Regions from separate parts of the Streptosporangium brasiliense genome, predicted to be linked through region 1. Evidence: riboswitches for the same ligand, from Rfam matches in the RefSeq annotation. Region 1 holds a riboswitch; each other region holds the start of a gene.

Region 1 (9,609 bases):
ATCCTGCTGTCGATCCCGCTCCAGCTCCTGGCCTACCACGCGGCCGTGGCGCTGGAGCGGGATGTGGACAAGCCTCGCAACCTGGCCAAGAGCGTCACGGTGGAGTAGAGCCCCCTTGAGCTGCCTGATGGCAGTAAGACCCCCCAATGTGTGACACAAAGTGACGTGTCTGTAACCTGAAGTATTGGGGGGTCTGGGGGAAGGGGCGCTTATGTACCGTAGGCGGTTCTTCGCGCTCGCCCTGGGGGTCATGGTCGCCGGCGGCTGCGGTGGCTGCGGCGGGGCGGCGGACCCCCGCGTGCCGCTGGCGGGACGGCTGACCGTCATCGCGCCCGCCGCCCGCGGGCAGGGCTGGGACCGGGCCGCCCGCGCGCTGGCCGCGGTGCTGACCGGCGACGGGCTGGCGCGGAAGGTCGAGGTGGGCAACTACCCGGGCAGCCTGGGCGCCGCCGCGCTGGGGGCGTTCGCCGCCGCCCACGACCCGTTCACGTACGCGGGCAGGCTGCTGCTCACCGGGATGCCGATGGTGGCCGGCGCGGAGATCGCCAACACCGCCTCCGTGGTGGAGTCCACCACCCCCCTGGCCCGCCTGGTCGGCGACTGGGCGGCCCTGGTCGTCCCGGAGAACTCCCGCCTGCGCACCTTCGAGAACCTCGCCGCGGTGCTCCGCCGCGACCCGGCCGGGCTGACGGTGGGCGGCCGGATGGAGGGCGGCTCCGACCACGTGCTCTACGGCATGATCGGCAAATGCCTGGGGGTGGACACCCGGCTGCTGGACTACGCCGGCTACTCCAGCGGGGCCGAGGGCGTGCACGCCCTCCACGACGGCAGGGTGGCCGCGCTGCTGGGCTCCGCCCGCTCCTTCGTGCCCGAGATCGCCGAGGGCCGGCTGCGGCCGCTGGTGGTCTCCTCCGCCGAGCGGATCGACGGGATCGACGCCCCGACGCTGATGGAGCTGGACGTCCGGCTGGAGTACACCGACTGGTGCGGCGTGCTCGGCCCCCGCGGCATGAGCTCCGACGACAGGGACGTGGCCGTCGCCCTGTGCGACCGCGTCGACGCCTCGTCCCGCTGGCGGGCGATCTGCGCGGCCAACGGCTGGAACCGGGTCTATCTGAGCGGGGACGACTTCCGCCAGTGGCTCGTCACGGAGACGCGCCGGACCCGGGAAGTGCTCGACGAGCTCGGACTGCTGAGCACCATCGGCACAAGCTGTTGGGGTAGTTGCGTCCGGCAGCACTACATGTAGGATCCTGCTCGTTGCTGGTTCGCCCCTCTGGGGGTGAGGCAAGAGGGAACCCGGTGAGATTCCGGGACTGCCCCGCAGCGGTGAACGGGAACGAAAGCCGTCATGGAGCACTGGGCGCACCTGCCTGGGAAGCGACGGCCGGTAGGCATGCGCCAGACGCCCGTGAGTCCGAAGACCTGCCGGCGACGTGTGGAGAGGGAGCCGAGCCGGGCACCGAGGGACGCGTGGAGCGGCCCGGAGCGTGCCGGGTGAGGCGGACCCGACCACGGAGATCGTTCAGGGCCTCGAGGGAGGGCCCGCGTGATGAGGCGTCCGGCGTGCCCGGGGCCGTTCTCTGCGCGTGCGCCCTTCCGGCGAGAGCCGTACGGGGAATTCGAGCGCGCGAGGGGTAGCACGTGACACAGACCTTGGTCGACGTCGCCAAGGAGACCGGCAACGGCCCGGTCGACCGCCGGCTGGCCATCGAGGAGGCCGCCGCCCGGGTGATCGCCGACCCGGAGAACTCCAAGATCGCCGCTGGGCTGCTGGCGGAGCTGATCGCCGAGGAGGCCGCCGGGCACGGCGTCCGGACCTTCTCCGAGTCCGTCGCCGCGACCCACGCGGCCGGGCTGATCCAGGACGGGCTGGCCGCCTTCGTGGCCGCCAACGCCGCGGCGCTGGACGCGCTGGTGGACGGGGCGGCCGACGGCCGGTTCGAATACTTCGGGCTGCGCACGGTCTACGACCGCTACCTGCTGCGCCACCCGCAGACCCGCAAGGTCCTGGAGCGCCCGCAGCACTTCTTCCTCCGGGTGGCCTGCGGCCTGTCGGAGACGGTGGAGGAGGCCGGCGAGCTCTACGCGCTCATGTCCACCCTGTCCTACCTGCCGAGCTCGCCCACCCTGTTCAACTCCGGCTCGCGCAGGCCCCAGCTGTCGTCCTGCTTCCTGCTCGACTCGCCCCGTGACGAGCTGGAGGCGATCTACGAGCGCTACGGGCAGGTCGCGCGGCTGTCGAAGTACGCCGGCGGGATCGGCATCTCCTGGACCCGGGTCCGCTCGCGGGGCTCGCTGATCCGGGGCACCAACGGCCACTCCAACGGCATCGTGCCGTGGCTGCGCACGCTGGACTCCAGCGTCGCCGCGGTCAACCAGGGCGGCCGCCGCAAGGGCGCGGCCTGCGTCTACCTGGAGACCTGGCACGCCGACATCGAGGAGTTCCTCGAACTGCGCGACAACACCGGCGAGGAGGCCCGCCGCACGCACAACCTGAACCTGGCCAACTGGATCCCCGACGAGTTCATGCGCCGGGTCGAGGCCGACGGCATGTGGTCGCTGTTCGACCCCAAGGAGGTCCCGCACCTCACCGACCTGTACGGCGCCGCCTTCGACGAGGCCTACCGGGCCGCCGAGGCCGAGGGCCGCTCCGTCAAGCAGATCCCGGCCCGGTCCCTGTACGGCCGGATGATGCGCACCCTGGCCCAGACCGGCAACGGCTGGATGACCTTCAAGGACGCCGCCAACCGGACCTCCAACCAGACGGCCCGCCCGGAGAACGTCATCCACCTGTCGAACCTCTGCACCGAGATCCTGGAGGTCACCAACGACGCCGAGACGGCCGTCTGCAACCTGGGCTCGATCAATCTCGCCGCCCACCTGGACGGCCAGGACGTCGACTGGCCGCGGCTGCGCCGGACCGTCCGCACCGCCGTGCGGTTCCTGGACCGGACCATCGACCTGGGCTTCTACCCGACCCCGGAGGCCGAGGCGGCCAACCGGAAGTGGCGGCCGATCGGCCTGGGCGTGATGGGCCTGGCGGATGTGTTCTTCACGCTGCGGCTGCCGTTCGACTCCCCGCAGGCGCTGGAGCTGTCCACCCGCATCTCCGAGGAGATCGCGCTGGCCGCCTACGGCACCTCCGCGGACCTGGCCGTCGAGCGGGGCCGCCACCCCTCCTACGACGAGACCAGGGCCGCCGGCGGCGTGCTCCACCCCGACCACTACGGGGCCGGCGGCTCGCCGGAGTGGACGCGCCTCAGGGAGCGGATCGCCGAGTCCGGCCTCCGCAACTCGTTGATGATCGCGATCGCGCCCACGGCCACCATCGCCTCCATCGCGGGCTGCTACGAGTGCATCGAGCCCCAGGTCTCCAACGTCTTCAAGCGCGAGACCCTGTCGGGAGAGTTCCTCCAGGTCAACCGCTATCTGGTCCGTGACCTGCAGGCCCGGGGCCGGTGGACCCCGCAGATCCGGGACGCGATCAAGCGGGCCGACGGCTCCGTCCAGGACGTCCCCGGCATGCCCGACGACCTCAAGGCGCTCTACCGGACCGCCTGGGAGCTGCCGCAGAAGGCGCTGATCGACCTGGCCGCGGCGCGCACGCCGTACATCGACCAGTCGCAGTCGCTGAACCTGTTCATGGCCACGCCGACCATCGGCAAGCTCTCCTCGATGTACGCCTACGCGTGGAAGTCCGGCCTCAAGACCACCTACTACCTGCGCTCCCGGCCGGCGACCCGGATCGCGCAGACCACCGTGGCCCAGGCCGCGCCCGACGCGGAGGCCGTCGCGTGCTCGCTGGAGAACCCCGAGTACTGCGAAGCCTGCCAGTAGCCACCTCCCCGAAAGGCACTCCCTGATGCTGCTCGACCCTGGCATGGACCTCACCCTGAGGCCCATGCGCTACCCGGAGTTCTACGAGCGCTACCGGGCCGCGATCCGCAACACCTGGACCGTCGAGGAGGTGGACCTCAACTCCGACCTGGCGGACCTGGCGAAGATGACGCCGGAGGAGCGCCACCTGATCAACCGCCTCGTCGCGTTCTTCGCGACCGGCGACTCGATCGTGGCCAACAACCTGGTGCTCAACCTCTACCAGCACGTCAACGCGCCCGAGGCGCGCCTGTATCTCAGCAGGCAGCTCTTCGAGGAGGCGGTGCACGTCCAGTTCTACCTGACCCTGCTGGACACCTACCTGCCCGACCACGACGAGCGGGTCAAGGCCTTCGCCGCGGTCGAGCACATCCCCTCGATCCGGGACAAGGCCGAGTTCTGCTTCCGGTGGATCGACTCGCTCGGCGGGCTCGACAGGCTGGAGTCGCAGGACGACCGGCGGGCGTTCCTGCTCAACCTGATCTGCTTCGCCGCGTGCATCGAGGGGCTGTTCTTCTACGGCGCCTTCGCCTATGTCTACTGGTTCCGCTCCAGGGGCCTGCTGGGCGGCCTGGCCACCGGGACGAACTGGGTCTTCCGCGACGAGTCCATGCACATGGAGTTCGCCTTCAGCGTGGTGGACACCGTGCGGGCCGAGGAGCCGGAGCTGTTCGACGACAAGCTCGGCGCGCAGGTCACCCAGATGATCGAGGAGGCGGTGGAGGCCGAGCTCGCCTTCGCGGCCGACCTGTGCGGCGACGGCCTGTCCGGGATGAGCGTGGGCCAGATGCGGCAGTACCTGGAGTACGTGGCCGACCAGCGCCTGGTCCGGCTCCGGCTCCCCGTCCGGTACGGCACCGCCAACCCGTTCGCGTTCATGGAGTTGCAGGACGTGCAGGAGTTGGCCAACTTCTTCGAACGGCGTGTCTCTGCCTATCAGGTAGCCGTTGAGGGGAATGTGACTTTCGACGAGGCGTTCTGATTACACGATGGATCCCCGGGCACGCCGTCTGGTAACGGACGACAAAGGGGGACGCCGTCAGTGTCCAGATGGATCATCCTGCTCGGTTCCATGCTGGCCGCCGCCGCGTGTGTGGAGATGGTGCGGCGGGCACTGAGATGGAGGTTGATCGGGGAGAAGTGGGTTCTCGCCGCTCCGCTCGTGCGCCGCTGCACCTGGCCCGGGTTCGCCACGGCGGTCGTGGTGACCGCCAACACGCTCTACCGGCCGAGCATGGCCGAGGGGCAGGTCGGCGGAGTGATCGACCAGATGCTCAGCCTGGCCATGATCGGATGCGTCACCTGGCTGGTCATCCAGGCCGCCTACGCGGTCACCGACGTGGTCCTGGAGCGCCTGGTCGTCGTCCAGGGCGAGCGCAACCGGCGGGCCCGCCGGATCCGCACCCAGATCACCCTGGTCCGCCGGGTGGCCACGGCGGTGGTCGTCGTGCTGGCGATGGGCGCGATGCTCTTCACCTTCCCGCAGGTGCGCGCGCTCGGCGCCGGACTGCTGGCCTCGGCCGGCATCGCCGGCGTGGTCGTCGGCGTCGCGGCCCAGTCCACCCTGGGCAACCTGCTCGCCGGGCTGCAACTGGCCTTCAGCGACGCGCTCCGGCTGGACGACGTCGTCGTGGTCGAGGACGAGTGGGGCCGGATCGAGGAGCTCACCCTCACCTACGTGGTGCTGCGCCTGTGGGACGAGCGCAGGCTGGTGCTGCCGGTCTCCTACTTCACGACCAACCCGTTCGAGAACTGGACCCGGCACGGCAGCCGGGTGATCGGTGCGGTGATCCTCCGCCTGGACTGGTCGGTCCCGGTGGAGGAGTTGCGCGCCGAGCTCTACCGTGCCCTGCGCGAGCACCCGCTCTGGGACCAGAAGGACTGGGTCCTCCAGGTCGTCGACACCCTCCCCGGCGGGCTGCTGGAGCTGCGCGCCCTGATGAGCGCCGCCGACTCGCCCAGCGCCTGGGACCTCAAGTGCGACATCCGCGAGCACATGGTGAAGTTCGTCCGGGAGAAATACCCCGAGTCGATGCCCCGCTTCCGGGTGGTGGAGCAGCGCGAGCCGCTGTCCGGACTCGGGCTGGGGGAGCACTGAGGCCCGTCCGGCTCGACCGCCCCCTCGACGTCGCCGGGGCCGGCACCGCCAACGGGAGCAACGTCCTCATCCGGGACTGCCTGTGGCCGTACATCCCCAGCCAGGAGTGGAAGACCGTCGCCTGAGGGGTCCGCTGGTAACGCCGCGGGAAACAGCGGATACGCGGGCCAGCGGCCCGCCGTCCGGGTGGTGTTCGAAGGCCCTTCGAGGGCTCCGACCCGCGTATCCGTCGGAAATCTCACCCGTACCGCCGGGACTCCTTGTCCTCGGCGGAGGTCTGCTCCGCGATCGGGCCGGCAGGCGCGGCCGCGGAGCGCGGGGCGGTGAGGGATTGCGGGTCCGAGGTCGGCCTGGGATCGAAGGTCGTCTCCGGCGCGGGGGTCGCGGTGGGTTGAGGAGTGGGGCAGGTGTTCGGGGTGGGTGTGGGTGAGGGGACGGGTGTCGGAACGGGTGAGGGGCACGCGGTGGGGGTCGCGGTGGGTTGAGGAGTGGGGCAGGTGTTCGGGGTGGGTGTGGGTGAGGGGACGGGTGTCGGGGCGGGTGAGGGGCACGTGGTGGGGGTCGCGGTGGGGCGAGGGGTGGGGGTCGGGCACGCGCTCGGGGTAGGTGAGGGGACGGGCGTCGGAACGGGTGAGGGGCACGCGGTCGGGGCCGCCTGCGCGGGACCGGCCAAGCCCAATGGGCCGACCAGGACGGTCAGGGCCGCGATCAGCGCGAGTACCACCGCAGACCAAGTGATCTTCTTGGTGTTCATGGCCCTCGATTCTGATGGGCCGCGACAGGCCTGGCGTCACCCGCGCGGGTGAGCGGCCGTGATCTACGTGATGACACGGCGCGGCCGGCACGCCGTCCGGAGCGGTCGTATTTACCTGACAGCGCGCAACATCTCCGAGGTTCCGCGCGTCGAAGTAGTCATGAACTCACGCACTGGACGCATGAGCAGCTTGAGGGCCCGCCGATTCCGAGCCTGGGTGAGCACCGCCGCCCTCGCCGCCGCACTGGCGACGATCCCGGGCGCAGGCGTCGCCGACGCGGCCACCGGGGAGAGCGCGCCGGCACAGGCCACCGCCACCGCGGGGAAGACCGGCCAGGCCACCGGCCGGCTCGACCGGGTCGACTGGGCGGCCGTGGTGGAGCCGGCGCTGAACTGTCCTGAGCCGGGGCCGGATGCCCCCTGGTACGTCGTGCGCGCCCGCGTCGCTGCCGTCGGCGACCTCACCCGTGACCGGTGGCGCGAGACCGTCGTCGTGTCGTCGTGCCCGAGCCCGACGTCGAGCAATCCCCTGACCGCCTTCGTCTACGACGGGGCCTCCGGCCGCTCGGCCCCCCACCTGCTCGGGAGGCTCGGCGGGAACCGCTACTTCAAGTCCCTTACGGCCACGATCGGCGACGGGCGGGTGCACCTGCGCGGCAGGGCGGTCAGCCGTCAGGCCCCCAACTGCTGCCCGGATCTGATCGTCAGCCAGACCTACGCGTGGAACGGCACGAAGTTCCGCAGGACAGCCGAGAAGGTGACCCGCATCTCCTGAGCCCATGCCCCGCATCTCGCGGGCAGCCCATGCCCCGCATCTCGCCGGCGCGGTCACCCGCCGGATCTCGCCGATCCCGGCCTCGCCCTCCACCGCCAGGCCCTCCGCCGGATCCGCCCGCCCCGGATCCGGATCCGGCCGCCCCGGGTCCGAGGGCCGGGGCCGGGGGAGTCCGGCGGCTCCGGTCCGGCCGGGGGCCCGGATCCGGATCCGGGCCCGGGACGCTAGGAGGGGCCGGCCGGGCGCAGCACCCGGGCGGCCCCGGCGATCAGGGCGGTGGCCAGGATCCAGCCGGAGGCGACCAGGGTCCAGGCCAGCCACTGGGTCCAGCCGACCGGCTCCCACGCCGCCCGCTGCTCGAAGACGCTCACCGGGACGAGCAGGTCCAGCGTGTAGACGAACGGCTGGAAGCTCCGCACCTCGTCCGGGTCGATCTGCGCCGGGGGCACGGCGGCGAAGACCGCGGTGCCCGTGGTCAGCAGGACCGCCACCCAGAACCCGGCCAGCCAGGGGCGGTAGCCGTAGCCGACGACGAGGTCGAGCAGCCGGCCCCAGATCTTCCCGGTGGGCCTGAGCGTGCGGCGGCGGCGGCGCTGCTTGGCCAGCAGCACCCGGCGGGCGTCCGGCTCGTGGCCGATCCGCCGGAACCAGGTGGCGAGCTGCTCGTACGGCTGCGGCTTGTAGCCGTCCGGGTCCCGCCCGAGCCAGTCGAGCCGTTGGGCCACCGTCCAGTCACCCCGTAGCGACTCGTAGGTCAGCCCGGTGAGCTGGACCCGGTCCGGATAGGCGGCGGGGTTGTCGAGCAGGACGCCGAGCCGGGAGTAGCCGAGGTTGACCTCCCCTTCGATGGAGGCCGGGTTCAAGATCAGCTCCTCCACCTGGGCGTGGCTCAGGTGGAGCACCCGGTCGGGGGCCTCCAGCGTGGCCCCGTCGAAGGAGAGCACGCCGTTGACGCGCGCGCCGCGCAGCCGGATGGTGCCCGTCGCGGTGAACCCCGCGCTGAACTCCGCCGCCCCGGCCTCCATGAAGTCGGCGTGCACGGCGTGCGGGCCGGTCGCGGTGACGACCGACCGCTGCAGGTAGATCCCGCCGTTGAACTTCGCGCCGATGAGCCTGAGCCCGCCGGTGACGCGCATGTCACGCAGGAACGCCCCGCCCTCCACGGTCAGTCCGCCGGCCCACACCGCCCACCGGCTCTGGTCGTGGCCCCGCTCCAGCATCTCCGCCTCGGCGAACGGCCGCCGGATGTCCTCCAGCCGGCTCTCGCTCGCCCTGGACTGCTCGCCGGGGGCGTACAGACGCGATCTGGAGAGCCGGAACTGGCCCGTCACGTGCGCGTTGTCCAGCCGGATCCCGCTGCGGACCGTGGAGCCGTCGAACTCCAGCAGGCCGTTGACCGTGCACCTGGCGGCCCGGACCCGCTCCAGCTCGCACCCCCGGAACCGCACCCCCGTGGTGGTGGCGTCGGTGAGGGAGACGATCTCGGGGAGGTAGCAGTTGAGCATGTGGAGCTTGCCGGTGAGGGTGGCGTCGGACAGGTCGAGCACTCCGGTCACCCGGGCGCCCGCCAGCCGCAGGCCGGCGGTCCTGCCCGGTTCGGGCTCGCGCGCGCCGAGCAGGAGCGCGGCGACGACCTCCGCCCGGACCGTCCGCTCCGGCCCCCACTCCTGGCCGCCGGCCGGGTCGTCGGCCTCCTTGTCCCCGGTCCGCAGGTCCACCCAGGTGCCTGCCGGGTAGGCCTCCCAGACCCGCCGCTCGGCGGGGCTCAGCCGGCCGAACGGCCGCGTCAGTCGCATCGGGGCCCTCTCATGATCCGCGCTCCCCACGGCGCCCGCCGCCCCCGCCGGGGCGGGCGCGGCCAAGGGCCGGACGGCGGGTGGGAACGGTCACGGCGGGGATGGGTGGCTGCGAACATCCGGCCTCTCTGGCTTGGGGGGTGATCTGCCCGCACGGTCTGGGTGATGTCCCGGGAGAATCTATCTCGTGCAGATCTCTGATGGTTTCGAGCTGTCCGTCGACCGCCACGTCGCCACGTTGCGGATCAACCGCCCCGACAAGCGCAACGCGATGAGCGCGGCCATGTGGCGGGCGCTGCCCGGCCTG
Region 2 (9,609 bases), 1.8 Mb from region 1:
GTATATCAGGTCCATGACCTGGTCTTCTGGTCCTGTGTGCCATCCGGACGCCGTGGGCAGACACAGTCGCGGCCCGTCGTCGGCGCGCTCCAGCCGACGCAGGTCGGGCACCACCCCGTGGCCGAGCACGGCCGCGAGAAGCGGCGACCATAGCCGTGCCGCATGCCCAAGTTGCGCGATGGAGGCGCCGATGCGCAGCTCGCCGGTGCCGTACTGGGTGGCGGTCGCCTCCACCGGATCGGTGAAACCGCGTGCGTAGTCGGAATTCACGCTGTGCCAGCCGGTGCCGTTAGCTCCGATGTCGATCGTGAAGAAGGAACCGAATTCCGCCCCCTTGCGCAGGGCGCTCAGAGTCAACTTTGGAGGAGCCGGTCGAAGTGATTCCATAGCGCTGCTGCTCCATTCATCAAAATCGCACAGCGAAAAAGCCGGACGACGTGCCCAGCGAACTCGAAAAGAAAGGTCAGGTCATCGGATGGCTCCCTCCGGTGGTCAACGTCACATGGGGGATGCCGGTCCGCGGGTGTGCGGAGACCTCGGCATCGACCCGGTAGACGTCCCTGAACAGCGCCGGTGTCAGCACCTCGTGTGGAGTCCCCAGCGCCACGACCTCGCCCGCGTGCATGACACAGATGCGGTCGCAGAACGCGGCGGCCAGGTTGAGATCGTGCAGCGCGATCACCGCGGTGACCCCGAGGCCGCGTACCAGGCGCAGCGCGTCGAGCTGGTGGCGCAGGTCCAGATGGTTGGTCGGCTCGTCCAGCACCATCGTCCCCGGCCGTTGCGCCAGCGCTCGGGCGATGAGCACCCGCTGCTTCTCCCCGCCCGACAGCCGGTCGAAGGGCGCGTACGCCAGATCGGCCACGTCCAGGCGTTCCAGGGCGTCGGCGATGATCGCCCGGTCGTCGGGGGCGTCCCCGTCGAAGGCGCGCTTGTGCGGGGTGCGGCCCATGGCCACCACGTCGTAGACGCTCAGCTCGAAGTCGCCGCCGCTCTCCTGCAGCACCGCCGCCAGCCTGCGGGCCAGCCATCTGCCCGGCATCCGCCACACGTCGTACCCGTCGAGGAGCACCTGACCGGAGGTGGGGCGCTGCGCCCGGTACAGGGTGCGCAGCAGGGTCGACTTCCCTGCGCCGTTAGGACCGGCCAGGCCGAGCACCTCACCGGAGGGCACCTCCAGCGTCACATCGCGCACGAGGTCCTTGCCGTCGATGCGCACCGAAACCTGCCGTACGGTCAGCGCGGCCGCCCGCTCCGTCATCGCCTCTTTCGTCACGACCGCCTCCGCATCAGCCACATGAAGAACGGCCCGCCCACCAGCGCCGTGATGATCCCCACGGGGATCTCCTCGGGGGCGATCAGCGTCCGCGCGACCAGGTCGGCCACGATGAGGAACGCCGCCCCGAGCAGCGCCGTGGCCGGCAGCGCCCGCCGGTGGTCGGCCCCGACGAGCAGCCGTACGACGTGAGGCATGATCAGCCCGACGAACCCGATGGCGCCGCTGACCGCGACGATGGCGCCGATCATCACGGCCACCAGCACGAACAGCGCCGCCCTGAACCGGTGCACGTCCAGCCCCAGGGAGGCAGCCGCCTCCTCCCCGGCCAGCAGCAGGTTCAGCGGGCGGGAGACGCCCAGCAGGACGACGGTGCCCACCAGCACGGCCGCCGCGGGCACCCACACCATCGTCCACGTCGTCCCCGCCAGGCCACCCAGCATCCAGCGGACGGCCGACTGCGTCTTGTGCGGGTCGCTGGAGGTCACCATCAGGAAGCTGGCGACCGCCGACAGCACCTCGGCCATCGCCACCCCGGCCAGCACCAGGCGCATCGTGGTCATCCGCCCGCCCGACCGGGCCAGGAAGTAGACCGCGACCAGCGCCGCCAGCGCCCCCGCGAACGCGGCGACCGGCAGCGAGAACGCCCCGAAGAAGGTCAGGCCGAACACCACCACGGCCACCGCGCCGACGCTGGCCCCCGAGGAGACGCCCAGCAGCATCGGATCGGCCAGCGGGTTGCGCACCAGCGCCTGCAACGCCATCCCGCAGACCGACAACCCCGCGCCGATGACCCCGCACAGCAGCACACGCGGCAGCCGTACGTCCATGACGATGGTCTCCCGGACCGGAGCCCAGACCGGCTCGGCCAGCGCGGGATGGAGCCGGTGCAACAAGATGCCCCACACCTGCCCGGCGGGCAGGCTGATCGACCCGGCCGCGATCCCCGCCGTGGCCGCCCCGCTCAGCAACAGCGCGCACAACAGCAGCACCAGCAGGTACGGCAGGCCAGGGCGCCGCGCGAGAGGTGCGGTGACTCGGGCGTCGGCGGTCCGGGAGACCTTGGTCAGCTCGCTCACTTGAACCGGCCGGCATGGATCTGCCGGGCCAGCGACTCCACCGCCGACGGCGCCCGGACCCCGAGCACGACCGACGACAGCGGCAGCACCGCGAACCGCTGCTCCTTGATCGCCGGCACGTCCGCGAGCGCCGGGTTCGACAGCAGGAACCTCTTCTTGTCGGCCACCGGCTGGTCGCCGTAGTCGTAGATGACGATCCAGTCGGGCGCCCGCTCGGCGACCTGCTCGAACGACACGTCACCCCATGCCTTGTCCACGTCGGCGAACAGGTTCCGCGCGCCCGCCAGCGTGATGACGTCGTTGCCGACGCCCTTGCCGCCGGCGGTGAACGCGGTCTTGTCACCGCTGTCGTAGACGAACAGCTTGACCGGGCTCACCCCGGCGAGCTTCTCCTTGACCTGTGCCAGTGGCGCGCGCAGGCGGGTGATGAGGGACTCGGCCCGATCGCGCACACCGAAGATCGCGGCGACGTTGCGGATCTCCTGGTCCATCAGGTCCAGGGTCACCGGGCCGGTTGGGCAGTCCTCGATGTTGAGGTAGGTGTCGATCCCGGCCTTGCCCAGCGCGTCGCGGCTGCGGCCCTCCTTCTCGTCGAAGGTGCTGGAGAAGCCGCCGTAGACGAAGTCGGGCTCGGCAGCCAGCAGCGCCTCGTGAGAGGGGTACTCCTTGGCGAGCACCTTGATCCCGTTGTAGGCGGCCTGGTACTCGGGAAGGATCTTGTCATCGAGGTAGCCGGTGCCGATCATCGCCTGCTGTAGCCCCAGCGCCAGCATCACCTCGGTGGCGTGCTGGTTGAGCGAGACCGCCCGCCGCGGCGGGCGCTCGTACGTCGTCTTGACGCCGCAGTTGTCGATGGTGACCGGGAACCCCGCCGCGACCGGTGCGGTGGACGCCGCGGCGGAGGCCTTCACCTCAGCGGGCGCGCCGCCGCAGCCGGCGAGGAGTACGGCGGAGAGCAGCAGGGACAAAGGGCGTCTGCCCGTCATGGATGGTTCCTCTCACGGAATCTGCACCATGGGGCGGTCCTGTCGGAAGGCGGCGGAAACCGGCCCGGGAGACGTCTCCGGGCACGCGTCGGCGCACCGGCCACGCGGCACCGCCACGCGGCGCGCTGTTCATCGGCCCATCGGGCATGCCGACCCGCTCCTCTCCGGGGAGATCCGCCCCAGTTCTATCGAGGAGGCGACCGCGTGAGTCTCCTGGCTCTCGGGTCGAGGCTCGTCCCCGCCTTCCCACCCCGGAGTGGGGCAGTGGCCGTATGGGGATCCGCTCGCCGATCACAGTGGCGGTACCGCGCCGGATTCACACCGGCTTCCTCGACCGCGCTCGCCTTTCCGTCATCATTACACGAAGCCATCAATTCACTGAATACCGGTGATGTGGTGAATCGCATTCGGAGCACCGCACGGTTCTTCTCAGCCGGTCAGCGCGACGGAGGCGCCCGATCGGCCGGTCTACCCTTACGACGGCGGTGTCCGTTCAGCGCACCGGCTGGCTAGAATCCCGCTGTGGATGGTTCGTCCGTGCCCGACCGGGTGCGGACGTCGTAAGAGGGAACCCGGTGGGAATCCGGGACTGCCCCGCAGCGGTGAGTGGGAACGACCGCCGTCATACGCACTGGGCCTGTGGCCTGGGAAGCGACGGTCAGTAGGTCACGCCTTGTTCAGGTGTGGTGCCCGCGAGTCCGAAGACCTGCCTTCCGCCCGTGCACCGACCGGTGCGCGGTGGTTCGCGGCCTCGTGGGAGGGCCTGGGACGCGCCCGCAGGACCTGCCTGCTGTGCGCTTCTTCCTCCTGCCCGGCCGCATCCTGGCAATAGCGAGGGAAGCTGCCATGACAACGACGATCCTCGGGTATCCGCGCATCGGCGCGCACCGAGAGCTCAAATTCGTCACCGAGGAGTACTGGGCCGGGCGCGTCGGCGAAGAGGAACTGCAGTCCACGGCCTCGACGCTGCGGCGGGCGGTGTGGACCGAACTGCGGGACTCCGGCCTGGGGACGATCCCGTCGAACACCTTCTCCTTCTACGATCACGTGCTGGACACCAGCGTCATGGTCGACGCGGTCCCCGACCGGTACCGGGCGCTGTCCGGCCTGGAGCGGTATTTCGCGATGGCGCGCGGCACCGCAGACATCCCGGCGCTGGAGATGACCAAGTGGTTCGACACCAACTACCACTACATCGTCCCCGAGCTGTCCCTGGACGCCCGGCTCCGGCTCGCCGACGGCGCGCAGGCGAAGCCCGTGGCCGAGTACCTCGAGGCCAAGACCCTGGGGGTCGAGACCCGGCCGGTGCTGGTCGGCCCGCTGACCTACCTTCTGCTGGCCAAGGCCGCGCCGGGCTCGCCTGAGGGGTTCGTGCCGCTGGATCTGCTGGGCGCCCTGGTGGAGGTCTATGCCGAGCTGCTGGAGCGGCTCGCCGGAGCCGGCGCGCAGTGGGTGCAGCTGGACGAGCCGGCACTGGCCGGGGATCTCGGCGCGCGGGAGGTCGAAGCACTCGAGCGGGCCTACCGCCGCCTGGGCGGGCTGTCCAGCCGCCCGAAGATCCTGCTGGCCACCTACTTCGGCACCGTCGCGGCCGAGGCGTTGAAGGTGGTCGCCTCCACCGCGGTCGAGGCGATCGGGCTGGACTTCGTCACTCGCCCGGACACCCTGGAGGTGGTGGCCTCGGCCGGCGGGCTGCCCCACAAGACCGTCGTCGCCGGCGTGGTCGACGGCAGGAACGTGTGGCGAACCGATCCGGCGCGGGCGAGGTCGACCTACGCGGTGCTGCTCGGGCTGGTTGGGCAGGTGCAGCTGAGCACGTCCTGCTCACTGCTGCACGTGCCCGTCGACCTTGACAGCGAGCCGGCCCTGGACCCGGCGGTCCGGGCGCGACTGGCGTTCGCGCGTCAGAAGGTCACCGAACTGGTGGCACTCGACGCCGAGCTCCGCTCCGATGCCCCGCAGGCGGCACCGGCCTCCGCCGCGGGGGTCGACGCCGAGGTCCGGGCCCGGCTGGAGGCCCTCGGCGACATCCAGCGGGCCGATCGCAGGACCCGCTCCGCCGCCCAGCAGGCGAAGCTCGGCCTGCCTGACCTGGCCACGACCACGATCGGGTCGTTCCCGCAGACCGCCCGGATCCGCAGGGCCCGCGCCGACCACAAGGCCGGCCGGATCGACGACGCCGCCTACACCGAGGCGATGCGCGCCGAGATCGGGCAGGTGATCCGGCTTCAGGAGGACCTCGGCCTGGACGTTCTCGTGCACGGCGAACCCGAGCGCAACGACATGGTCCAGTACTTCGCCGAACAGCTGTCCGGCTACGCGGCCACCGACCACGGCTGGGTCCAGTCCTACGGGACGCGCTGCGTCCGCCCCCCGATCCTGCACGGAGACGTCTCCCGCCCCGAGCCGATGACGGTGAAGTGGGCGGCCTACGCGCAGTCCCTCACGGCCAAGCCGGTGAAGGGCATGCTGACCGGCCCGGTGACGATGCTCGCCTGGTCCTTCGTCCGCGACGACCAGCCGCTGCCGGAGACCGCCCGCCAGGTCGCCCTGGCCCTCCGCGACGAGATCGCCGACCTGGAAGCGGCCGGGATCGGCATCGTCCAGGTGGACGAGCCGGCACTACGAGAGCTCCTGCCGCCGCGCAGGGCCGACCAGGATGCGTACCTGGCCTGGGCGGTGGCGGCCTTCCGGCTCGCCACCTCGGGAGTGGCGATCTCCACCCAGATCCACACGCACATGTGCTACTCGGAGTTCGGCGAGATCATCACCACGATCGCCGACCTCGACGCCGACGTCACCAGCGTCGAGGCGGCCCGCTCGCACATGGAGCTGGTCGCCGACCTGCGCGAGGCCGGATACGCCAACGGCCTCGGGCCCGGCGTGTACGACATCCACTCGCCCAGGGTCCCAACCGTGGAGGAGATGGAGGCCAACCTGCGCCGCGCCCTGAAGGCCGTCCCGGCCGACCGGCTCTGGGTCAACCCCGACTGCGGGCTGAAGACCCGCGGTTACGCCGAGACCGAGGCGGCCCTGGCCAACATGGTCGCGGCCGCACGGAACGTCCGGGCCACCCGCTGAGCCACCCGCGGCCGCCCCTTTTCGCAAGGGGCGGCCGCGGTGACGGCGCCTGGGACCTCGGCGTCGGATCGGAAACAGGCCGGCGCGTGAAGGGGCGGCTGGGATGAGCAGGCGCCCGCAGCATCAAACGATCATCGTGAACGAGCAGCGGAGGGTGGTGCTGTCCGAGGGAGATCTCGGGGTTGAGGAACAGCGGTACAGCCGTTGTCGGTGTGATTGATCTTGTCTTTGGTTGGACCGATCCGACCTCCCCTTAGGTCAGATCTCCACAGTACGAGGGGAGGATCACAGGGGTGCTTACGTGTGGAACAACGACCGCGACACCGCCTCCATCCGCCGCCCCGACGCCCGCCTGATCGACTCCTGCTCCTACACCTCGACCCGCACCGACGTCATCGCCTGCCCGCATCACCCTCGATGGAGATGGAGACTGACGGGTGAAAATCTGGCATGGTTCCCTAACATGAGTGATCGTCGTACCCTAGGCCGCCGCCTATCGGTCCTTGCTGTTCCTATGATCTGTCTGAGTTCGTCAGCGATGGCCTGGGGGATGACCGACGCCCTGTCGACGCAGGCGACATTGCCTTCCTTGTCGAAAGTTTCCTCGTCGGTTGGGAATCCGCAGATCACGACACCAACATCGCCAAGGTCGAGGACGATCAACGACGGAACAGGACAATGGCACATCGTGAAGGGAGCGAAGATCTCCTCCGCCAGCGCGCTGATGGAGGTGGCCGCGACTAGCGAGCACGATGTGTGGGCGGTCGGCGAAAAGGGCGGCACGGAGGACGACTTCGGTGACCCGGTCATCGAGCGCTGGGACGGTTCGCGCTGGCGTCAGGCCACCGCTCCGGCTGGGAGGTCCCAATACATCGACGGCGTCAGCGTGAAAGCGGCCGATGACGTGTGGCTGGCCGGGAACGGGATCATCGCCTGGGCGGCACATTGGAACGGCTCCCGCTGGAGGGAACACCACCCATACAGAAACAAGAGCCTCGACACCGACATCCTGTTCTCCGACGTAGCCGTCTCCGGAAAGCGCCCGTGGTTCGCCGGCAACACAGACCTCGTATACGGCGTCCTGCACCCCGGGAAAGGCCACAGCAAGGCCACCGTCCTGAGCTGGACGAAGAGCAAGGGGTTCGCCACGCAGTTCAGAACCCCGGGCTCACTGCAGGCGATCACCGCGCACAGCAAGACGGGCGACATCTGGGCGGTCGGCTCAGCGGGCGACTACTGGGCGGTCGGCTCGGCGGACAACCGGCCGCTGGTGCTGCACGGCACGGACGGCGGCACCAAGTGGAACGTGAGCACCACCCCGCCGATCTCCGGCGGCCAGCTCACCCAGGTATGGCAAGTGGCCGAGAACAACGTCTGGGCGGTCGGCCACAGGAACTCGCCCGACCCAGACAACAAACGCCAGACGCTGGAAATGCCGATCTCACTGCACTACGACGGAACATCCTGGCGCCAGGTGCCGGTACCGGTGGAGCGGGGACACCTCTCCGGCCTCACCGCCGACGCATCCGGGACCGTATGGGCCAGCGGCGTCGACCTGGCCCACCCCAAGCAGGTGCTCTTCCTCCGCTACACAGCCGGTGAGTGGGCCGTCTCCTACAGTCCCAGCCTGCCCATCCCCGACCAGGACGAGGCCGCCTGGAACCGGGTGACGAGGACATCGATCACCCGGGTGCCGGGGTCGAACACGCTATGGGCAGTTGCCTCCACCGGTGCGGATGCCCATGAGAAGGGGTTCATCCTCCGCCGGCACGGAGAGTAGGGCCACAGCCTGGTGACAACCGAGAGTTCGATCCGATACAAGTACGCCGCGGACTTCTCGAACAGTTTTCGAGAAGTTGAAGAGGTAATGATGAGTGATGCATGCACTCACATGTAATTCGTAAGTGCATGCATCACGGGCCGGAGGTTGCGGGCCGGGTGGACAGACGCTCGCGGGCCAGAAGAGGCAGCGGCTGAGCAGGTCATTGGCGCCGTACCCACGAGGCCGGGACTGAGTGGGAGCCCTCATGGGGTGGGCAGGTTAAGGGCTCGCCGACGTCCGTCCTCCTGCTCGCATCGGCGGGTCAGACGAGGAGCACTACAGCAGGTCGTCGAGGGGGAGGCGTCCCAGCAGTCGACCTCGTCCATGTAGCCGAGCAGCGCCTTGGAGCCATCCGCCCAGCCGCCGGTGCGGCCGATCTGCAGCAGGTCGGCGCCGGCGCGACGGGCGGCGGTGGCGAAGCCGCGGCGCAGAGAGTGGCCGGACCAGTGCGGGAGCAGGCCCTCGGCGTCGGCGGGGGGCAGACCGGCGCGGCGGGCGGCGGCGATGATGGGGTCGACGGCCCGGACCGTCAGGCTCCCGGCGGGGTCGCCGATGGGGCGGCCGTGCCGGGGCCTGGTGATGCCGAGGTGACCGTGCTGGTCGATACGGACGAAGATCGGGCCGCCGGTGCGGCCGTGCTCGGCCAGGGCGCGGCCTCCAGCGTGGCGATGCGGTTCTGCTGCTCGGCGGCCGCCGTGATGGCGCGCTGCCGTTCGGCGGTCAGCGTGGCCTGCAGGCCATCGCGTTCGGCTGCGATCTGGGCGGCGTCCTTATCCGCCGCGACGCGTGCCTCGGCGTGCTCTCGACCCTCACGCAGTGCCTGACGTTCGGTGGCGGCCGCGGCGGCGCGCTGGTCGGCGGCCTCAGCCTCGGCCCGCTCGTCGGCCTGCTCGGCGCTGCGCTCCAGTTCGGCGGTGCGCGCCAGCAGCCCGTCTCGAGGCGCGCCTCGACGCGCTGACCGTCTCGGTCTCATGGCACGCGCCCGACCGGCCCAGGACTGCCTACCTGCGCAGGCGCTGGACCGAGATCATGCAAGGGTCCCGGTGAACGTCACGCGGACTCGCGGATCACCAGTTTCGGGCGGGCGGCGGACAGGTCTGTGCTCAGCTCGCCTCCCTGGAGGAGGGAGTCGATCGCCCCGGCCGCGGCCGCCGCGGCCGGGGCGAGGTCGAGGTAGGTCGTGGTCAGGTGCGGGCGCAGGGCGGAGCCGAGGGGAAGGTTGTCGGAGCCGACCACCGCGATGTCGTTCGAGACGCGCAGCCCGGCGTCCTCGAGTGCCTGGATGAGGACGAGAGCGTACTCGTCGTTGTAGACGTAGACGTAGACGTAGACGTAGACGTAGACGTAGACGTAGACGTAGACGGC
Region 3 (9,609 bases), 2.1 Mb from region 1:
GGCCAGCGAGCCCTCCAGCGCGGCCCGCTGATCCGAGGCGCGTGCGATGTCCAGGGCGCTCTCGCAGATCCCCCCGTACAGCAGCGAGGTGGCGGGGTCCAACGGCCGATCGGGGATGCACCCGGCCTCGATCGCGATGGCCAGCCCGCGCCGCATCTGCTCCTTGCATCCGGCCTGGATGTCTCGCATGGCAGACCAGCCGAGCGCGCCCGGCGCCTCGACCAGCGTGATCTGGCGTACGGCGGGTTCGAGGGATGCCTCCAGCAGGCGCCGGCAGCCCGCCGACATCCCGTCCCACGGATCCGGCTGGGCCTGGAACGCCTGCCGGACGATCAATGCGAGGTCCTTCTGGTCGGCGGCGTAGACCTCGCGGAAGATGTGCTCCTTGTTACTGAAGTGATGGTAGAAAGCGCCACGTGTCACGCCGGCCCTGGCACAGATCGCGTCCACCGCGGTGGCGGAGAAACCCTCGGCGACGAACAGCTCGCGCGCCGCCGCCACCAGCGCACCCATGGTCGCCTTGGTGCGCTCGTGCTGGCTCCGGCGCACACTCGTGTTCCCTGCCACCCGCATATCTCCTCTTGTTCTACGCCCAAGGATAGAAGAACATGCGTGGCGGACGTGTTTCCCAGCCGTCACGGGCCCTGCACGTGAAGCAGCGGCGGGACCTGGCCCGCGATCAGGCGCCCATCGGCGAGCCGGTCCAAGGCAGCGGGTCGGCGCGACGACAAGATCGGATGCCGGAGCGCAGGCGGCAGTGTCGCGGTGCCGAGTGTGAGCCGGGCCGGCAGGTGGCCGATCCTCACTTCGGTGGCGGACCACGTGGCCTGCGCCCGGCTCAGGACGTGTACGCGTGCTGCAGCAGGATGTCCGCCAGCGCCTGCGGTGCGGTGACCATGGCGTCGTGGCCGACGTCCAGGACGGTGGCCGCCCAGCCGTTCTCGTCCGCCAGCCGCGCGAACGGCATGGGGCCGCCGGGTGTGCAGAGCACCGCTCGGCACGCGATCGCGTCGACGGCCCCGGACAGCCGGGTCGGCTCGGAGAACGTTCGCCGGGGGTGGGCCGTCAGCCGGGGCTCCAGCCATGCCACCTGATCCGGTTCCGTCACGCCGACGGCGGCCGCCGGGGAGGGCGGGATCATGCCGTCCACGGTGACCGACTCGATCCAGTCGAGGAAGAACGCGGGAGCCAGATCGTCCAGCGACTCCCCGTCCCGGCCCGCCCAGGCGTCGACCATGACGATCTGGGAGACGCGTTCCGGCACACGGTCGGCGGCCTCGCGCACGACCAAGCCGGCGTAACTGTGCCCGACGAGCACGACATCCCGCAGATCCTCATACCTCAGCAGGCCCAGCAGGTCGTCCACGTGCGTCCGCAGGCCGATCTCGGGGCCGGCCAGGTGGGCCCGCTCGCCGAGACCGGTCAGCGTCGGAGTGTGGACCTCATGGCCGGCCTCTCGCAACCGCGCGGACACGTGCCGCCAGCACCAGCCGCCGTGCCAGGCCCCATGAACCAGCACGTACGTTGTCATCGCGCCACCGCCTTCGCCTGCTTGCGCCAGGCCGCGGCGGTCTGTCGGGCGACCTCATCGATGCCGGTCGCCGCTGCCTGGAACGCGATCGTCTCGAAGACGGTGTCCGGGCTGCAGTACCGCAGAGCCGCCTGGATATCGGCGCGGCTCTTGGCCTGCGCGTAAGCCCGGACCACGTCAGCCGGTGTGGTGTGCTGTTCCGACACTGCTCCTCCTCAGTCCATCTCGCCGACGGCGAGCACAACCTTGCCCTTGGTACGCCCCGAGCCGACGAGGTCGTGCGCCTCGGCCGCCTCCGCCAGCGGGAACACCGCGTCGACGTGCACCTTCAACCACCCCTCGGTCACGAGGCCGGCCAGTGCGTCGAGCCCGGCGCCGTCGGGATCGACGAGGTAGGCCGCGGCACGCACGCCGAGCTCGTCGGCGCGCTCGTGGAGCCCGGGGGTCCAGGCCGCCTGCCCGCTGACCAGGACGCCGCCCGGCCGCAGGCACTCCAGTGCCTTGAGCCCGGCCTCGCCGCCGAACATCTGGACGACGACATCCATGTCACGCGCCGCGGCGGACACCTCTGTCGTGGTGTGGTCGATCACTTCGTCCGCCCCCAATCCGCGGACGAAGGCATGTTTGGCGGCGCTCGCGGTGCCGGTCACATGGGCGCCGCGGGCTTTGGCGATCTGGACCGCCAGGTGTCCCACGCCCCCGGCCGCGCCCGCCACGAGGATCCGCTGTCCCGGGGCGACGGCGGCGACCTCGGTGAGCATCTGCCACGCCGTCAACCCGGCGAGCGGCAGCGCCGCCGCCTCGGTGAAGCTCAAGCCCTCCGGCATACGGGCGAAGTGGCGGGCGGGGGCGGTGACGTACTCGGCATAACAACCCGCGGCCCGGGGGAACCACGGCATCCCGAACACCCGATCGCCGGGCCGGAACCGGGTGGTGCCGTAGCCGGTCTTCACCACCGTCCCCGCGACGTCCCAGCCGTTGATGAACGGCAGGTCGAGCACCCGGTTGTACGCCTGCCCCCGGCGCGTGAAGACGTCCACCGGATTGACCGCGGCCGCCATGACCCTGACCAGCACCTCGCCGAACACCGGCGCAGGCTCCTCCACCTCGACCAACGCCATGGTCTCGGCCTCTCCCCACGCCGACTGCTGTATCGCCCGCATGACCGCCCCTTCAGGTGATGGTGACGCCGGCGACAATACATACATACATCATGTATGTAAATGCGGAGAGAACGACCTGAGAGTGCCTGGGTCGCGAGAAGCCATCGGACCCAGCGAAGGGACGACGATCCGCGACGACGGCCCCTCTCGGCGACGACACCCAGCCGTACGACCCTCCGGTGAGGTCGTGCAGTTTTCCCGGCTCAGCGCCTCAAAGATCGATCCATGACCACCCTCCCCCACACCTCGGCCGGATCCGTCTTCTCGCGCCTAATTGACAGCATGTTGTCATTGTGACAAGATGCTGTCATGAACAAGATCTACCACGCGGTATACGAGACCATGGCGGACTGGGAGACCGGACACGCCACCGCCCACATCAGAAACGGTCACCACCACAGGGACCCCGGCCGCTACGAGCTCGTCACCGTCGGTCTCACGACCGACCCGATCACCACCATGGGCGGCCTGCGCGTCACCCCCGACATCTCGCTCGACTCCATCAAGGACGCGGCGATGCTCATCCTGCCCGGCGCCGCACTCTGGGACGAAGGTGACGGACTCTCCCCCTTCGCCCGCAAGGCCCGCGACCTGCTGGAAGCGGGCGTGCCGGTCGCGGCCATCTGCGGCGCGACGGCCGGGCTGGCTCGCGAAGGGATCTTCGACACTCGGGGCCACACCAGCGCCGCGCTGCCGTACCTGCAGGCGCAGCAGGGCTACGGCGGCGCGGAGCGCTACGTCGAAGCGCCCGCCGTGACCGACGGAGACCTCATCACGGGCACCCCCACCGCACCGGTCGACTTCGCCCGCGAGATTTTCGCCAAGCTGGACCTGTACACCCCCCAGGTGCTGGACGCCTGGTACCGGCTGTTCGCACACAACGACGCCTCGGCCTTCGAAGCGCTGATGGCACCATCGGACATATGAGCAAGACAGGAGATCTGCTGTCGGAGGCCGCGCTCACCGTCTACCGCCTCAACGGGCAGTTCCTCGGCGCCGGCGACACGCTCGCCAAGCCGGCGGGGATGACCGTCGCCTGGTGGCAGGTACTGAGCGCGGTCCCCGACAAGCCCATGTCCGTGGCCGAGATCGCCCGGCTCCGCGGGCTGACCAGGCAGGGCGTGCAGCGGACCGCCGATCTGCTGGTGGACCAGGGCCTGGCCGAGTACGAGCCCAACCCCGCCCATCGCAGGGCCAAGCTGCTGCGGCCCACCGCGAAGGGCATGGCCGCGATAGAGCGGATCGACCCCGACCTGGAAGCACTGGCGGACCGGGTGGTGGACGAGCTCGGCCTCGACGGGCTGAAGCAGGTCATCGAGGCGCTCAAACAGCTCTCCGCCGCCCTCGACCAGGTCACTCGTCAGTGAGCGTCACATCGCCCCACGCCGTCCCCCAACCGATCGGCGCGGCGTCCACGGCCCCGCCGAAGGCGGACGCCAGGTCCGCCTCACCGCCTGGCGCATCCCCACCGACCACCTGCGCGACGGCCGCCCCGCCGACCAGCGCTCCCCTCTCCCGGCCATACCAACCTTCCGGGAAGGGGTGCGCCCTTGGGCCACGATGGTAGACACGGGTCATGCGGCCCAGACCAGGTCAAGTTCTGCACTTCTCCGAGGACCCGGAGATCACCCGATTTGTCCCCCACGTGGCAACCACCGCACAAGAACCGGAGGCATATGTGTGGGCTGTGTCGGCCGATCGCTGCCCCGACTACTGGTTTCCCCGCCAGTGCCCGCGCGCCATGGCCTGGACCGTGCCGGACACGACGGACGCCGACCGGGAACGGATCATCGGTGCCGGCTGCGGGCGGCGCATCCATGCGATCGAGTACGGCTGGCTGGAGGCGTTCTTGACCGTGCGCCTGTACGGCTACCGCCTGCCCGCCGAGAAGTTCGTCCCGATCGGTGAGCCGGTGCCGAACGCGATGGTCGCCACCGAGCCCGTCGAACCGCTCGGCCCGCCCGAACCGGTCGGCAGCCTGCTCCAGCTGCACGAGGAGGCCGGGATCCAGCTCAGAGTGCTGGACAACCTCTGGGCGTTTTGGGATGCGGTGACCACCAGCTCTCTGGGCTGGAGCGGCATCCGCCTGCGCAATGCCCGCCCCAGGCCGGCCAGAACAGGCTGACGCCCCCGACGCCCACGTCCCGGTGGTCGCTCCCCCACCGGCAGCGGAGGCCGGCCGCTAGACCTAGCGGGTCCCCTGGACCCTGACCCCCCGCCCACCTGCGTTCCAGCACCTGGAGGGCATCGCGCCGAGGCCGGTCAGGCCTCAGGACCCGTGCGACAGTCCCGGCTCGGGAGGCGGGTGACACTCCGGCTAGCTGACCTGTTGCTCTCCGACGCCTATTGAATCGGAAACTTGTGGTCCGGTAAGAGGTCGGTGGACGAGCGGCTCATCTCCTGCTTCGTGATCGTCGTGCTCACCGGTGCTTTCCTGGCGTTCTTCCACACGCCGAGCGACCAGGTGAGCCATGACGGCGCCCAGGTGATCTATGACGGCTCCTACGAGCCGCTGCGCGGCGTCATGATGGCCGAGGCCTATGCCTCGGCGCTGCAGCTCAGCTTCGACGTGGCCGGCGGCGTGCTCGTGCAGCTGCTTCACCAGTGGTCGTCGGTGCTCCTGCTCGCGGGGATCGTGGTGCGCACGGCGCTCAGCGGCGTGTTCCTCCGGTGGCTGCCCGGGATCGCGCTGCTCGGCCTGGGGGCGCTCAACATGGTCATCGGCTTCACACTGGCCGGGGAGCCGTTCGCCGAAAAGACCATGGGGGGCGTGCCGGCCCTGTGGCGGTACGGCGCGCACCTGCTGCTGGCGCTCGCCATTGCGGCCGCTGCGGTGCTCGCCTGGCGACAGGCGGGCGGTCGACGCCCCAGGGCGCTCCACGTCGTGGTGATCTGCCTGGGGCTCGTGCCGCTGCTGCTTGTGGGGGCTGTCGTAGCCCCCGGTTGGAGTGTTCACAAGTAGATCCGGCCTGGGGTGGAGCAGGCATTGAGAAGATCGCTTCCCGGCATCTCTGTGATCGTTTCCCGGGGTTATGAGGGTGTCGGCTCGGTATATTCCCTGAGATGTTGCTCTTGGTCCGCCATGCCATGCCTGCCTACGGTCCGACCGTCCCACCGCACGAATGGCCGCTCGGCACTGAGGGGTGGCAGGCGGCTCAGCGGCTGATCGCCCGTCTGCCCAAAGACGCCTGCCTTGTCTCCAGCGACGAGCCGAAGGCCTGGCAGACTCTGGGCGGCGACGACACGGTCACGCGTGATCGACGGTTCAACGAGGTCACCCGCGTGGAGCCGTGGGAGGGTAACTACCGCGAGTTGCGGCGCGCCTATGTGGAAGGCGCGGATCATGCTGACTGGGAGCCGCGGGCCGAGGTCGCCAAGCGCTTCGACGATGGGATCACCGAGCATCTCGCACTTGCCAGCGGGCGCCCACTCGTGGTGGCGGCACATGGCATGGCGATGACTGTTTGGGTGAAGGTGCGCCTGGGCCTGCAGAGCCCTGGCGACTTCTGGGCGGACCTCCGCTTTCCTGATGCGCATCTCGTTGATCTGGACTTGGGTACCGTCGAGCGAGCCTTGGCCCTCTGAACATCACCGGAAGGCCTCCGTCCGTAATTCGGCGACGGTGACGTCGACCGCGGTCCCTATGGCGCCCTGGCGCGGACACGGAGGTTCCGCGGGGCTCTCACCCCGTACGGTGGTCTCCCCTTTCGCTGGAATGCCCGGGGGGGACGGTCCTTATCGCATGATCCCTGGCCGTCGCCGGGTGAGCGGCGCGGTGAGGTCGGGAATCCGCTAGCGTACTGAGCGGCGAAACTGTTGCAAGGTGCCTCGCGTCGGTGAGGAGAATCGGGAAGCCGGTGTGATTCCGGCACGGGCCCGCCGCGGTGACCGGGGAGCCGCCGCCCACGCGCGCATGCGCAGCCACTGGCCCGCGAGGGCTGGGAAGGCGGGTGGTCAGGCGTCGATCCGGGAGTCCGAAGACCGGCCTTGCGCTCACAGCCCCTTGAAGGGGCACGAACGCAGCGGGAGCCTGCCCATGGACAGCCAGCTTTACGACGTCATCCACCGCCGCCGTGACGTGCGCGCGCAGTTCACCGGTGAACCCGTCCCCGACGAGGCCCTGCACCGGATCCTGTCTGCGGCCCACGCCGCGCCCAGCGTCGGTCTCTCCCAGCCCTGGGACTTCATCGTCGTGCGCGACCCCGCCGTCCGCGCCGCGTTCCACGGACACGTCCAGCATGAACGCGCGGTCTTCGCCGCGACCCTTGACGCCTCCGCCGTACGGCGGTTCGCCCGGATCAAGATCGAAGGAGTGCTGGAGTCCACACTGTCGATCGTGGTCACCTATGACCCGGATCGGGGCGGCCCCACCGTTCTCGGCCGCCACGCCATCGCCGACGCGGGCCTGTACTCGGTGTGCCTGGCCATCCAGAATCTCTGGCTGGCCGCCACCGCCGAGAATCTCGGTGTCGGCTGGGTGTCGTTCTACCGCGAGCCGTTCCTGAACGACCTTCTCGCCATCCCCGCGCCGATCCGCCCCGTCGCGTGGCTGTGCGTGGGGCCGGTGACCCACCTGGAGACCGCCCCCGACCTCGAGCGGAACGGCTGGCGGGATCGGCGCCCCCTGTGGGCCGCCGTCCACCACGACCGCTGGAGTTCCGGTCTCCACGGCCGCCCTCATCCCGATCGAGCCGAACGCTCCTCCACGCATCCCGATCGAACGGGAATGAGCTGAACGCTCCTCCACGGACGACGGCCTTCCCCGCCTTTCGGGACTTCGCGGGTTCCTCTCGTGACTTTTCGCGGATGACCGGCGATCCGGCCGCCCGGAAACGCGTCGCGTCACGCCGGTGTGATCACGGTTCAGACGGCTCGCCCACCTCGGCGACCAGCTGCGAGACGGTGACGCGACGCGTTCTCAGCATGCGCCGGTGGCGGAGGTGTCCGGCCCCGTGTCGCCGAGGGAGACGAGCAGGCGGCGCAGGAGCACGGTGATCTGGTCGCGGTCGGCGGAGCTCAGGCCCTCCAGGAGCCGCCGCTCGTTGGCGACGTGATGCTCGACGAGCCTGTTGACCAGGCTCAGCCCTTGATCGGTGAGGGAGATCAGGACGCGGCGCCGATGGGCCGGATCGACGGCGCGGTCGACCAGGCCCTTTTTCTCGAGCCGGTCGATGCGGTTGGTCAGGGCGGCCGAGCTGACCATCGCCGCCGTGCTGAGTTCGCCGGCGTTGAGGACGTGGGGAGGCCCGGAGCGCAGCAGGGTGGCCAGCACATCGAACTCCCAGGGCTCGATGTCGTACGCGGACAAGTGGTCCCTGATGGCGCGTTCGAGGAGGCGGGAGACCCGGGACAGGCGACCGATGATCTCCATCGGTGAGCAGTCCAGATCGGGGCGCGCCGTCTGCCACTGGCTGATGATCACGTCCACTCCGTCGTGGAGTCCGTCGGTCGTCATCGTGAGTCCTGTCCTGAGCTGTCCTGAGCGTGGCTTTGTACAGAGGCTAACACTTAGACATCGAAGGATTTGACACTTGCGAACGCAGTGATTTAAGTTTTCGACATCGAAATTTTCGAGGGGAGACTTTGATGAAGATCTTGCTTATCGGTGCCGGCGGTTACCTCGGCTCGGCGGTCGCGGACCACCTGGACGAGGCCGGACATCAGATCGTCGAACTGACCCGCGCCACCGACGACCGCCCGGAGAACGGGCGTGAAAAGCGTGTCGGCGACCTGACCGATCCGCGTTCGCTCACCCAGGCGGTGACCCCCGACATAGACGCTGTGATCAACATGGCGACGCCCACCGGAGACGCCGAGACTGACGCCGCCGCGATCGCCGCGCTGACGGATCCGCTGCGCGGTACCGGGCGAGCTTTCGTCTACACCAGCGGTGTCTGGGTGCTGGGAGCCACCGGGCCCGGCCCCGTTGACGAGAACACCCCTGCCAACCCCATCCCGATCGTGGGATACCGGCCGACGATCGAGCGTCAGGTGCTCGACACCGCCGAGAGCGGTGTGCGCGCCCTGGTGATCCGCCCGGGCATCGTGCACGGCCGGGGTGGCGGCATTCCCGCTCTCCTGGTGAACCTGGCCCGCGAACACGCGGCGCCGAGGTTCGTCGGGGAAGAGGCGGTACGCTGGCCCATGGTGCACGTCGACGACCTCGCCGACCTGTTCGTCTCCGCGGTGGAGCGGGCACCCGCCGGGTCGCTCTGGCACGGTGTGGCCGAGACCGCGGTCGCCGTCCGCGACCTCGCTTCCGCGGCCGGACGCGCCGCCGGCGTCCAGGCGGAACCGCAGAGCTGGCCGCTTGACCAGGCGCGTGAGGCGCTCGGCGCCCTGTTCGCCGACGCCCTCGCCCTCGACCAGAGCGTCAGCGGCGACGCCGCACGCGACAAGCTCGGCTGGCGTCCCCAGCGCGACGGCGCGGTCGCCGACCTCGCCGAGGGCTCCTACCGGTAGGACGACGGCACCCCTCCCGGATCAGCACCACGACAACACTTGACCTGAGAAGAAGGCATGAGCATCCAGGCTTTCGGCACCACCGACGTGCGGCAGGTCAACGTGCACACGCCCCCGGACCGGCGGCCGTAGCCGGCGGTCCCGGCCCGGACCGCCCATCAACTCCACCTGCCGCTTGCTCATGACGTCGAGCCTGGCCCCCGGCCCCGGCCGCGTCCCGTCTTCCGGGGGTCGTGGCGGGGCCGTGACGGTCGCCCGTCGGGGCCGGCCCCGTAGGGGGTCGGGGCGATCGACGGGTCCGGCCGAGATACGGCCAGAAGCGGCCACGAGCCGATCATGTTCGTAGTCTCGGAAGCGGGCTGGAGCCTCTCCGATGCCCCGGGATGCGGAATCTCGGAAGTCGGGGCGGTGCTCAACCCTATGTGCGAGCTGCCGTCTGCCCAGGCCGGCGCC

Evidence for each region. Region 1 has a riboswitch for cobalamin ahead of J2S55_RS31725 (ribonucleoside-diphosphate reductase subunit alpha). Riboswitches for the same ligand answer to the same signal wherever they lie in the genome.
Region 2: another riboswitch for cobalamin. It lies ahead of J2S55_RS40350 (ABC transporter substrate-binding protein); the one in region 1 lies ahead of J2S55_RS31725 (ribonucleoside-diphosphate reductase subunit alpha).
Region 3: another riboswitch for cobalamin. It lies ahead of bluB (5,6-dimethylbenzimidazole synthase); the one in region 1 lies ahead of J2S55_RS31725 (ribonucleoside-diphosphate reductase subunit alpha).

What each region holds. Positions count from the first base shown of each region.
Region 1 is NZ_JAUSRB010000002.1:5,065,659-5,075,267, forward strand. Features, by position in the region: gene glmS (glutamine--fructose-6-phosphate transaminase (isomerizing)) at 1-108, shown strand, start outside; gene J2S55_RS31720 (Bug family tripartite tricarboxylate transporter substrate binding protein) at 212-1,249, shown strand; cobalamin riboswitch at 1,248-1,447, shown strand; gene J2S55_RS31725 (ribonucleoside-diphosphate reductase subunit alpha) at 1,645-3,840, shown strand; gene J2S55_RS31730 (ribonucleotide-diphosphate reductase subunit beta) at 3,866-4,861, shown strand; gene J2S55_RS31735 (mechanosensitive ion channel family protein) at 4,922-5,977, shown strand; gene J2S55_RS31740 (hypothetical protein) at 6,913-7,506, shown strand; gene J2S55_RS31745 (pentapeptide repeat-containing protein) at 7,731-9,302, opposite strand; gene J2S55_RS31750 (enoyl-CoA hydratase/isomerase family protein) at 9,490-9,609, shown strand, end outside.
Region 2 is NZ_JAUSRB010000002.1:6,914,675-6,924,283, reverse strand. Features, by position in the region: gene J2S55_RS40365 (iron reductase) at 1-357, opposite strand, end outside; gene J2S55_RS40360 (ABC transporter ATP-binding protein) at 464-1,261, opposite strand; gene J2S55_RS40355 (FecCD family ABC transporter permease) at 1,273-2,355, opposite strand; gene J2S55_RS40350 (ABC transporter substrate-binding protein) at 2,352-3,341, opposite strand; cobalamin riboswitch at 3,528-3,721, opposite strand; cobalamin riboswitch at 3,852-4,069, shown strand; gene metE (5-methyltetrahydropteroyltriglutamate--homocysteine S-methyltransferase) at 4,188-6,422, shown strand; gene J2S55_RS40340 (hypothetical protein) at 6,724-8,202, shown strand; gene J2S55_RS40335 (hypothetical protein) at 8,774-9,217, opposite strand; gene J2S55_RS40330 (substrate-binding domain-containing protein) at 9,295-9,609, opposite strand, start outside.
Region 3 is NZ_JAUSRB010000002.1:7,181,358-7,190,966, forward strand. Features, by position in the region: gene J2S55_RS41705 (TetR/AcrR family transcriptional regulator) at 1-567, opposite strand, end outside; gene J2S55_RS41710 (alpha/beta fold hydrolase) at 839-1,531, opposite strand; gene J2S55_RS41715 (hypothetical protein) at 1,528-1,737, opposite strand; gene J2S55_RS41720 (NADP-dependent oxidoreductase) at 1,747-2,694, opposite strand; gene J2S55_RS41725 (type 1 glutamine amidotransferase family protein) at 3,004-3,621, shown strand; gene J2S55_RS41730 (MarR family winged helix-turn-helix transcriptional regulator) at 3,618-4,061, shown strand; gene J2S55_RS41735 (DUF6886 family protein) at 4,271-4,819, shown strand; gene J2S55_RS41740 (cytochrome b family protein) at 5,054-5,656, shown strand; gene J2S55_RS41745 (histidine phosphatase family protein) at 5,758-6,279, shown strand; cobalamin riboswitch at 6,504-6,698, shown strand; gene bluB (5,6-dimethylbenzimidazole synthase) at 6,731-7,429, shown strand; gene J2S55_RS41755 (MarR family winged helix-turn-helix transcriptional regulator) at 7,613-8,149, opposite strand; gene J2S55_RS41760 (NAD-dependent epimerase/dehydratase family protein) at 8,281-9,156, shown strand.